DNA from 2 places in the Leuconostoc garlicum genome. Region 1 is predicted to be linked to the other one. Evidence: predicted binding sites of a transcription regulator. Region 1 holds the regulator's gene; the other holds the start of a gene.

Region 1 (4,445 bases):
TGGCCGGTGAAAGCTTTGACGGATGACGAGTGGTTTGCGGTCAAAAACGGGCAAAAAATCACCACCTGGCCAGCGGCCGACACTTATTTGCAGTTAACTTATCAAGGGGAATTAAAGGCAGTTTATGCGTATCAAGCTGCTGAACACCACTGGCAATCACGCTATGTGTTTACAAACGAATAACTATGATAGAAACCGTTCCGTTACATTATCCAATTCAAAATTTTGAATCATCGCAACCTCAAGTGGTGACGATGGGCTTTTTTGATGGGGTCCATTTGGGTCATCAAGCAGTGATACAAGCAGCTAAAGCGGAAGCTGATCGGTTAGGGGTACCGCTAGCGGTCCTAACTTATGATCCGCATCCAGTTGTGGTGTTTAAGACCCTCACGCAGCCCTTACATTATTTAACGCCACTTGATCAAAAGGTGGCCTTATTTGAAGCGCTGGGCGTTGATCGCGTGTATGTGATGCGCTTTACCTCGCAATTGGCACAACTTGCGCCCCAGCAGTTCGTCGATGAGGTGCTATTGCCCTTACAACCAATGACTGTGGTTGCGGGGTTTGATCACCTCTATGGTGGTGATCAACAGACGGCCAATATGCAAGTATTAGATCAGTACGCCGCCAACCGCTTTGATGTGATTACGGTACCACCTTTTGAAGAGTCACACCAAAAAGTAGGCTCTTCGGCAATCCGACGTGCGTTAGACGCTGGCGATATGCAAACAGTTAATCATCAGTTAGGGCGTGTTTATCAAACGACTGGCACAGTTGTTCATGGTGAAGCACGCGGACGTGAGTTGGGTTTCCCTACGGCTAATATTCAAACACCAGAATTAGAATGGCTGCCTGGTATTGGGGTTTATGTGGTTGGGATTGAAATTGCTGGACAGTGGTATCAAGGGATGGCAAGTATCGGCCGAAACGTCACATTTGGTGATGCCCGACCAATCACTGTTGAAATCAACATTTTAGATTTCAAACAACAAATTTATGGGGAAGCGGTGACGGTTGCTTGGCATCATTACTTACGCGGCGAAGTCAAATTCACGTCGGTACCTGATTTAATCACGCAGTTACAGCACGATGAACAGGCGACACGACAGTATTTTAAAGCACTTAACAAGCGTTAAGTGCTTTTTATTTGGCACTCGAATAAAAAGAGTGCTAAAATGCTTGCATTTTTTTCGGAAAGGGTGTATGATAATAGATGTTAGCAGTTGGTATCTATGAGTGCTAAAACGGAGGTGATGGCATGCTAACAGAAAGACAAAAATTAATTTTAAGCGCCATCATTTACGAGTACACACACACTGCGCGAGCAGTCGGGTCGAAAAGTTTGCAGGAACAGCTTGATATTAAAGTGAGTTCCGCAACAATTCGTAATGAAATGGCTGCATTAGAGTCAGCTGATCTGATTAAAAAACTACATACTTCAGCGGGACGGGTACCGTCGTGTGCTGGTTATCGTTATTATCTCGATCACCTCATGGCGACACGTCCCGCAACACAGCAAGATGTGGCGATGGTGATGCATTCGTTTCGTGGGATTTTTCATGAAATTGATGACTTGCTTGATGAAGCTGCGCGGACGCTATCAGAATTAACCGGTGCAACTGCTTTGATTTTGAAGCCAAAAGGGTTAAACATCAAAGTGTCGGGGTTCCGTTTGGTGCCGTTGGAGAATCATCAGTTAATTGCCGTGCTGGTAACCAGTGACGGTAAAGTGACCAGTCAGACATTCAAATTACCGCGCGAGTTAGCGATATCATCGTTAGATAGTATGGTTAAGTATATCAATGATCAGATGATTGGCCATCCGATTTTGGAAGTGTTGCAACTGATGCAATCAGATGAGTTGCCAACGCAAATGAATCGGGTGATTAAGACACCAGCTGCCTTCTTGCAATTGTTTGGCGACGTCTTAGCGCGATCGATTGGCGATAATGTGCATATTGGTGGTCGACTGAACGTGTTGGATTTCGGTGAAAATGTTGATGAAACACAGAAAGTGAAGCATTTGCTAGAGTTTCTGTCATCAGCACCTGATATCCGACGTGTGGCGACAGCTGTCCCACATCAGGTGACAGTTAAGATTGGGCAAGAAATCGATGAACCCTTATTACAATCCTTTAGCTTGATTACGAGTGCCTTTCAGGTACCAAATCAAGGGGATGGGGTGATTGCATTGCTTGGCCCAATTCGGATGCCTTATGCGCGCAACGTCTTGTTGATGGATGCCTTTGGTGAAGCGTTAAGCCAAAAGATGCTCGAATATACATAAATTAGGAGGTCACTTACGTGGCAGATGAAGCGAAAGAAGCAATGAAGAACGACGAAGAAATCGTTGTAGAAGATGGCGCAGTTGATGATGAAGCTGTAACGGAACAAATCGAAGCAGAAACTGATGTTTTGCAAGAAGATGAAGCACCAGTAGAAAATTCAGAAGCAAGTCAAATTGCAGACCTTGAAGCTAAGGTTGCGGAATTAGAAGACAAGCTGTTGCGTTCACAAGCGGAAATTCAAAATATTCAACAACGTCATGCCCGCGAAGTGCAAAATGTGCGCAAGTATGATGGTCAGAAATTGGCCGGCGCAGTTTTGCCAGTGGTTGACAATCTTGAACGCGCATTGCAAGTTGAAGCAGATGATACAGTAACAAAGCAAATTAAAACAGGTGTTGAAATGACACTGAAGACATTGGTGCAAGCCTTAGCTGATAATGGTATTTCAGCAACGGGTGAAGTTGGGGAAGCATTTGACCCAACGAAGCACCAAGCCATTCAAAGTGTTGCCTCAGAGGATGTTGCGTCTGATGAAATTGCCGCTGTTTTGCAAAAAGGCTATATGATTCAAGATCGCGTCCTTCGACCAGCAATGGTTGCCGTGGCGAAATAACAACAATTGTCATGGTGATTCAGCGTGTGCACCACACCTTAAAAAGTTAAAAAATAAAAGATTAAAAAAGTAAAGGAAGAATTAATTCATGTCAAAGATTATCGGTATTGATTTAGGAACAACAAACTCAGCAGTTGCCGTCCTTGAAGGTGGCGAACCAAAGATCATCACAAACCCAGACGGCGGTCGTACAACACCATCTGTTGTGTCATTTAAGAATGGCGAAACACAAGTTGGTGACGTGGCTAAGCGTCAAGCCATCACGAACCCTGACACAATTATTTCAATTAAGTCACACATGGGTGAAGCTGGCTACAAGATCAACGTTGACGGCAAGGACTACACACCACAAGAAATTTCAGCCATGATTTTGCAATACATCAAGGGTTATGCTGAAGACTACTTGGGTGAAAAGGTTGAAAAGGCTGTTATCACAGTGCCTGCTTACTTCAACGATGCACAACGTCAAGCAACTAAGGATGCTGGTAAGATTGCCGGTCTTGAAGTTGAACGTATCATTAACGAACCAACAGCTGCTGCGTTAGCTTATGGTTTGGACAAGTTGGATAAGGATGAAAAGATCCTTGTTTACGACTTGGGTGGTGGTACATTCGATGTGTCTATCCTTGAATTAGGTGATGGTGTCTTTGAAGTTTTGTCAACAAATGGTGACACACACCTTGGTGGTGATGACTTCGATAACAAGATCATTGATTACTTGGCTGAACAATTCAAGGCTGAAAATGGCATTGATTTGAAGGAAGACAAGTTAGCTTTGCAACGTTTGAAGGATGCCGCAGAATCAGCTAAGAAGACGTTGTCTTCAGCAACTGAAGCACAAATTGATTTGCCATTTATTGCTTCAGGTGACCAAGGCCCATTGCACTTGCAAACATCATTGACACGTGCAAAGTTCAACGAATTGACAGCTGACTTGATCAAGAAGGCTGAACAACCAGTTTTGAATGCTTTGAAGGATGCTGGTTTGTCATTCTCAGACATCGATGAAGTCATCTTGAACGGTGGTTCAACACGTATTCCAGCCGTACAAGAATCTGTTAAGAAGTTGACTGGTAAGGAACCTAACCACTCAATCAATCCTGATGAAGCGGTTGCCCTTGGTGCAGCAGTTCAAGGTGGTGTGATTACTGGTGACGTGAAGGACGTTGTCTTGTTGGATGTGACACCTTTGTCATTGGGTATCGAAACAATGGGTGGTGTCTTCACAAAGTTGATCGATCGTAACACAACGATCCCAACATCAAAGTCACAAGTCTTCTCAACAGCTGCCGACAACCAACCAGCTGTTGACATCCATGTCTTGCAAGGTGAACGCTCAATGGCGGCCGACAACAAGACTTTGGGTCGTTTCCAATTGTCAGATATTCCTGCTGCAAAGCGTGGTGTGCCACAAATCGAAGTGACATTTGACATTGACCGTAACGGTATTGTTTCTGTATCTGCCAAGGATTTGGGTACGCAAAAGGAACAAAAGATTACGATCCAAGCCGCTGGTGGTTTGACTGATGAAGAAATCGAACAAA
Region 2 (4,445 bases), 170 kb from region 1:
TAAGGTCGCTTCCAACTTCAACTGTTTTTTCAGCTCGCGATTTTCTTCCTCGACAGTTTGTAAGCGCACTTTATCTTGTGCAAATTCATCAATTTTAGCCTTTAAAGCGCGATTTTCTTCAAATGTACTCAGTAGGTTGCCAATACTATTAGCCGTCCGACCAATTGCTGTTGTCGGTACCGCAATCACGCGACTCACACCACCTGCTAAATCATTGCTAAAACGTTGAATAAATGGCGGTGTATTGGTCTGTTTCGCCCACCAGTTTGATCCGGCAATTAAGCCAACAATGACAATAAAAGCAATAATAATTGTTACAACTGCGCGAGATGAAAAAATTTTACGCATTTTGTTGTCCCCTTGTTTAAAAAATAAAAGCGCAGCGCAAGCGCTACGCTAGTGTACAATATGCCAACAACTGATTACCCTTGTCGCATCACATCAATTGACTTTAACGCTTCACCAGTACCAATGGCCACTGCATCGAGTGGTTCATTCGCAATTAAGACTGGCACTTTTGTTGCTTCTTGAATAATCTTATCAAAATCACGTAAGAAGGCACCGCCACCCGTTAAGACCATCCCATGGTCAATGACATCGGCGGCAATTTCGGGTTGGGTTGATTCTAACGTTTCACGAATAGCAACGACAATTTCTTGAACAGGTTCTTGAATGGCCAACGCCACATCTTCCGCCGTCACATCAATTGTCTTAGGCAAACCTGTCAACAAATCACGCCCACGGACTGATGCATCCGGCAATGTGCGTGCCAATTCAAGTGACGCTGCCCCAATTTCAATCTTCAAACGTTCCGCAGTGGGTTCACCAATAGTGACGTTATACTTATTACGCACAAAATTGGCAATGGCTTCGTCTAACTTGTCGCCAGCAATTCGAATTGAGCGACTTGAGACAATACCACCAAGTGAAATCGTGGCCACATCCGTTGTACCACCACCCATATCCACAACCATTGAACCAGTTGGATCCATGACGGGCAAACCAGCCCCAACAGCAGCGGCAAATGGTTCTTCAATGACATACGCATCACGCGCACCAGCTACACGTGCGGCATCAATCACCGCACGGCGTTCAACAGCCGTCACACCTGCAGGCACCCCAATTGTAACGTAGGGCTTCCCAATACGACCACCCAATGCCTTTTGCAAATAATAACGAATCATGGCAACTGTTGTATCATAATCAGCAATCACACCATCACGCATTGGTCGAATAGCAGCAATACTTGCGGGTGTCCGACCAAGCATATCCTTGGCTTCTGATCCGACTGCAACGACTTCATTCGTCTGTGTGTTACGTGCGACCACCGACGGCTCACGCAAAACAATGCCGCGTCCTTCAATATATACATATGTATTGGCTGTACCAAGATCGATACCAACGTTTCGTTGTCCAAATGAAAATGCCACTATGCTGCCCCTCTTTTGTACCTGTTATTGTGAAAATACGCATGACTTAAATTATGCTTAACTTATAGTATTGTAGCATAAAAAACAATGATGTTGCCGATTAATTTGCGCGGACATATTTAATATGCCCACCTTTACCCGCAATTCCACGAATACGATTTTGGGATGGGAAGTCACGCCAAACTTGTTGAAATGCCGGAAAAGTTTCTGGCGTAATCTCAATTTCATCAATTTTGCCGTCACGTAAATCATTTAATAATGTTTCATAATCCATAATTTCACCTCTAGTCCATTATACAACAAATTTATTTTAGCACTCGTTAAATAAGAGTGCTAAATTTAATTGTCATTTAATCTTGACCTGGTATACTAGAAGTAAGCTATAGAAAGGAAAGTATCGTGCATTTGAGCGGTACACTTAGTAATTATGGCATCACAAGACCCATTTGGATTTGGAAATATTAATTTTGATGATATGATGCGCGCCATGAATGAACAAATGCAGGCCGCACAAAATGGTCAACAAGCCAACTTTGGCACCCAACAAAAAAATAAAAAAGATAAACAAAATAATCGCCCAACACTACTCGACGAATTTGGAATTAATTTAACACAACAAGCCCGTGACGGTAAGTTAGATCCAGTTATCGGTCGTGATAGCGAAATCGCCCGCACCATCGAGATATTAAATCGTCGTACCAAAAATAACCCTGTGCTGATCGGGGAACCAGGTGTTGGTAAAACAGCTGTTGTTGAAGGACTCGCCCAAGCAATTGTGCACAATAAAGTCTCTGAAAAATTGCAATCTAAAGAGATTATCCGACTTGACATGTCTGCGCTCGTGCAAGGCACAGCAATGCGTGGTCAGTTTGAAGCGCGGATGCGACAACTGATGCAAGAAGTCGCCGATAATGACGACGTCATTTTGTTTATTGACGAAGTTCATGAAATCATGGGTGCCGGTAATGCCGAAGGTGGTATGGATGCTGGTAACATCCTAAAGCCCGCTTTGGCACGTGGTGAATTCCAATTGATTGGCGCCACGACTTTAAATGAATACCGTAAAATTGAAAAAGATGGCGCGATTGCCCGTCGGTTCCAACCCGTACAGGTCAACGAACCTTCAATGGCTGCCACCATTAAGATTTTAGAAGGGATTCAGCAACGTTACGAAGATTACCACCATGTTGTCTACACAGATGAAGCAATTGCTGCCGCGGTATCCTTATCGGACCGCTACTTACCAGAACGTTTCTTGCCAGACAAAGCGATTGATTTAATTGATGAAGCTGGTTCACGGAAGAATTTGTCCATGAAAATTGCTGATCCTAAAGCGATTCAGGCCAAAATCGACTCGGCCGACAAGCTCAAACAAGCAGCAATCGATCAAGAAAACTTTGAGAAAGCTAGCTATTGGCGTGATCAAGTCAACCAACTCGAATCGCAAAAAGCACAAGTTGAAGCACACCCAGAAATGTTTAAGCCACAAGCTGTCACTGAACAAGATATCTTAACAATCATCGAAGATAAAACTGATATTCCAGTTGGTGACCTAAAAGATAACGAAGCAAACCAGCTCCGTGAATTGGATGCGCATTTGTCAGCCCATGTCATTGGTCAAGATGCGGCCGTACAAACTGTGGCGAAAGCTATTCGTCGTAATCGTATTGGTTTGACCAAGTCCGGTCGCCCAATTGGGTCATTCCTCTTTGTCGGCCCAACCGGCGTTGGTAAAACTGAATTAGCCAAGCAATTGGCCAAAGAAATGTTTGGCAGCAAAGACGCTTTGATTCGTTTTGATATGTCAGAGTATATGGAAAAGCATGCGGTATCGAAAATGATTGGTGCCCCTGCTGGTTATGTGGGCTATGAAGAAGCTGGTCAACTAACCGAACAAGTCCGTCGTCGGCCTTATTCCCTCGTTCTCATTGACGAAGTGGAAAAGGCACATCCAGATGTGATGAATATGTTCTTACAAATTTTGGATGATGGTCGTTTGACCGATGCCCAAGGGCATGTCGTTAGCTTTAAAGATACAGTAATTATCATGACGTCAAACGCTGGTTCTACAGATACTGGGAACACGCCAATGGGCTTCAACCAAGTTGATGCCCAAAGCAAGTTACTCCAACGTTTGGAAAATTATTTCCGCCCTGAATTCTTAAATCGTTTTGATGATATTGTGGAATTCGATCAATTGACGCAAGACCATCTCTTAACAATTGTTGACTTACTGTTAGCCGATATGAACGCTAATTTGGCAGATAATCAACTCCACGTCACGGTAAGCGACGCTGCAAAGCAACAACTTGCCAAGTTGGGTTACAATCCAACCTTAGGTGCGCGGCCACTACGTCGTGTCATTCAAGATCAAATTGCCGATCAACTGGCTGATTATTATCTATTACATCCTGAAAGTACTAATTTGTACGCTGATTGGGATGCTGAAACAAATCAAATTATTATTTCCGAAGAAGCCTACGTCAAGGCATAAGAAAAGCACGTTCTCGTTTGAGAACGTGCTTTTTTATAGGCTGCCAAGAAAGGTTAATTGTGACGATTTGGCCATCGCCTCCGGATTGGAACCAGGTAGGCCAACCGGTACCGCCACCCCTAATTGGTCATAATAAGCTTGCCAATAGGCCGAAATATCATGGGTCGCATCATGAAAACGTAACGGCTGCGGTTCAAACGGCAATCTATCACCAAAGGCAACTTCAACCAATTCAGAACAATACAGTCCTGCACCATTTGGATAGAAAGTGGCATTATACGGTTGCCCAAGATACGTTTTCGCACGCGCAATGACCGTCGCGACATCATCAACTTGTGGACGATAAACATCCGGCTGACCAAATTCCGCTTGGAATTGCGCCAAATCCTGCATGGCCACCCCATAGCGCGGACTCGCATGGATGACAGTCTGGTCATCCACAGCAATGCGAACATGCACATAAGTACCTGTCGATGCCGCAATGGCTTCATCCATGGGTTCATGTTGATTTTTGATAAACA

The links. The regulator HrcA, encoded in region 1, represses chaperone genes, less so after heat shock. The targets are predictions, from matches to a motif close to TTAGCACTCNNNNNNNNNGAGTGCTAA.
Region 2: a site for HrcA is predicted at 1,741-1,767, ahead of A9176_RS00300 (ATP-dependent Clp protease ATP-binding subunit). Genes of this name have one in related genera too.

The regions. Positions count from the first base shown of each region.
Region 1 is NZ_CP016329.1:1,549,739-1,554,183, reverse strand. It holds gene truB (tRNA pseudouridine(55) synthase TruB) at 1-183, shown strand, start outside; gene ribF (riboflavin biosynthesis protein RibF) at 186-1,136, shown strand; gene hrcA (heat-inducible transcriptional repressor HrcA) at 1,259-2,287, shown strand; gene grpE (nucleotide exchange factor GrpE) at 2,329-2,901, shown strand; gene dnaK (molecular chaperone DnaK) at 2,990-4,445, shown strand, end outside.
Region 2 is NZ_CP016329.1:55,466-59,910, forward strand. It holds gene mreC (rod shape-determining protein MreC) at 1-348, opposite strand, end outside; gene A9176_RS00295 (rod shape-determining protein) at 423-1,430, opposite strand; gene A9176_RS08785 (hypothetical protein) at 1,531-1,704, opposite strand; gene A9176_RS00300 (ATP-dependent Clp protease ATP-binding subunit) at 1,858-3,924, shown strand; gene A9176_RS00305 (YiiX/YebB-like N1pC/P60 family cysteine hydrolase) at 3,958-4,445, opposite strand, start outside.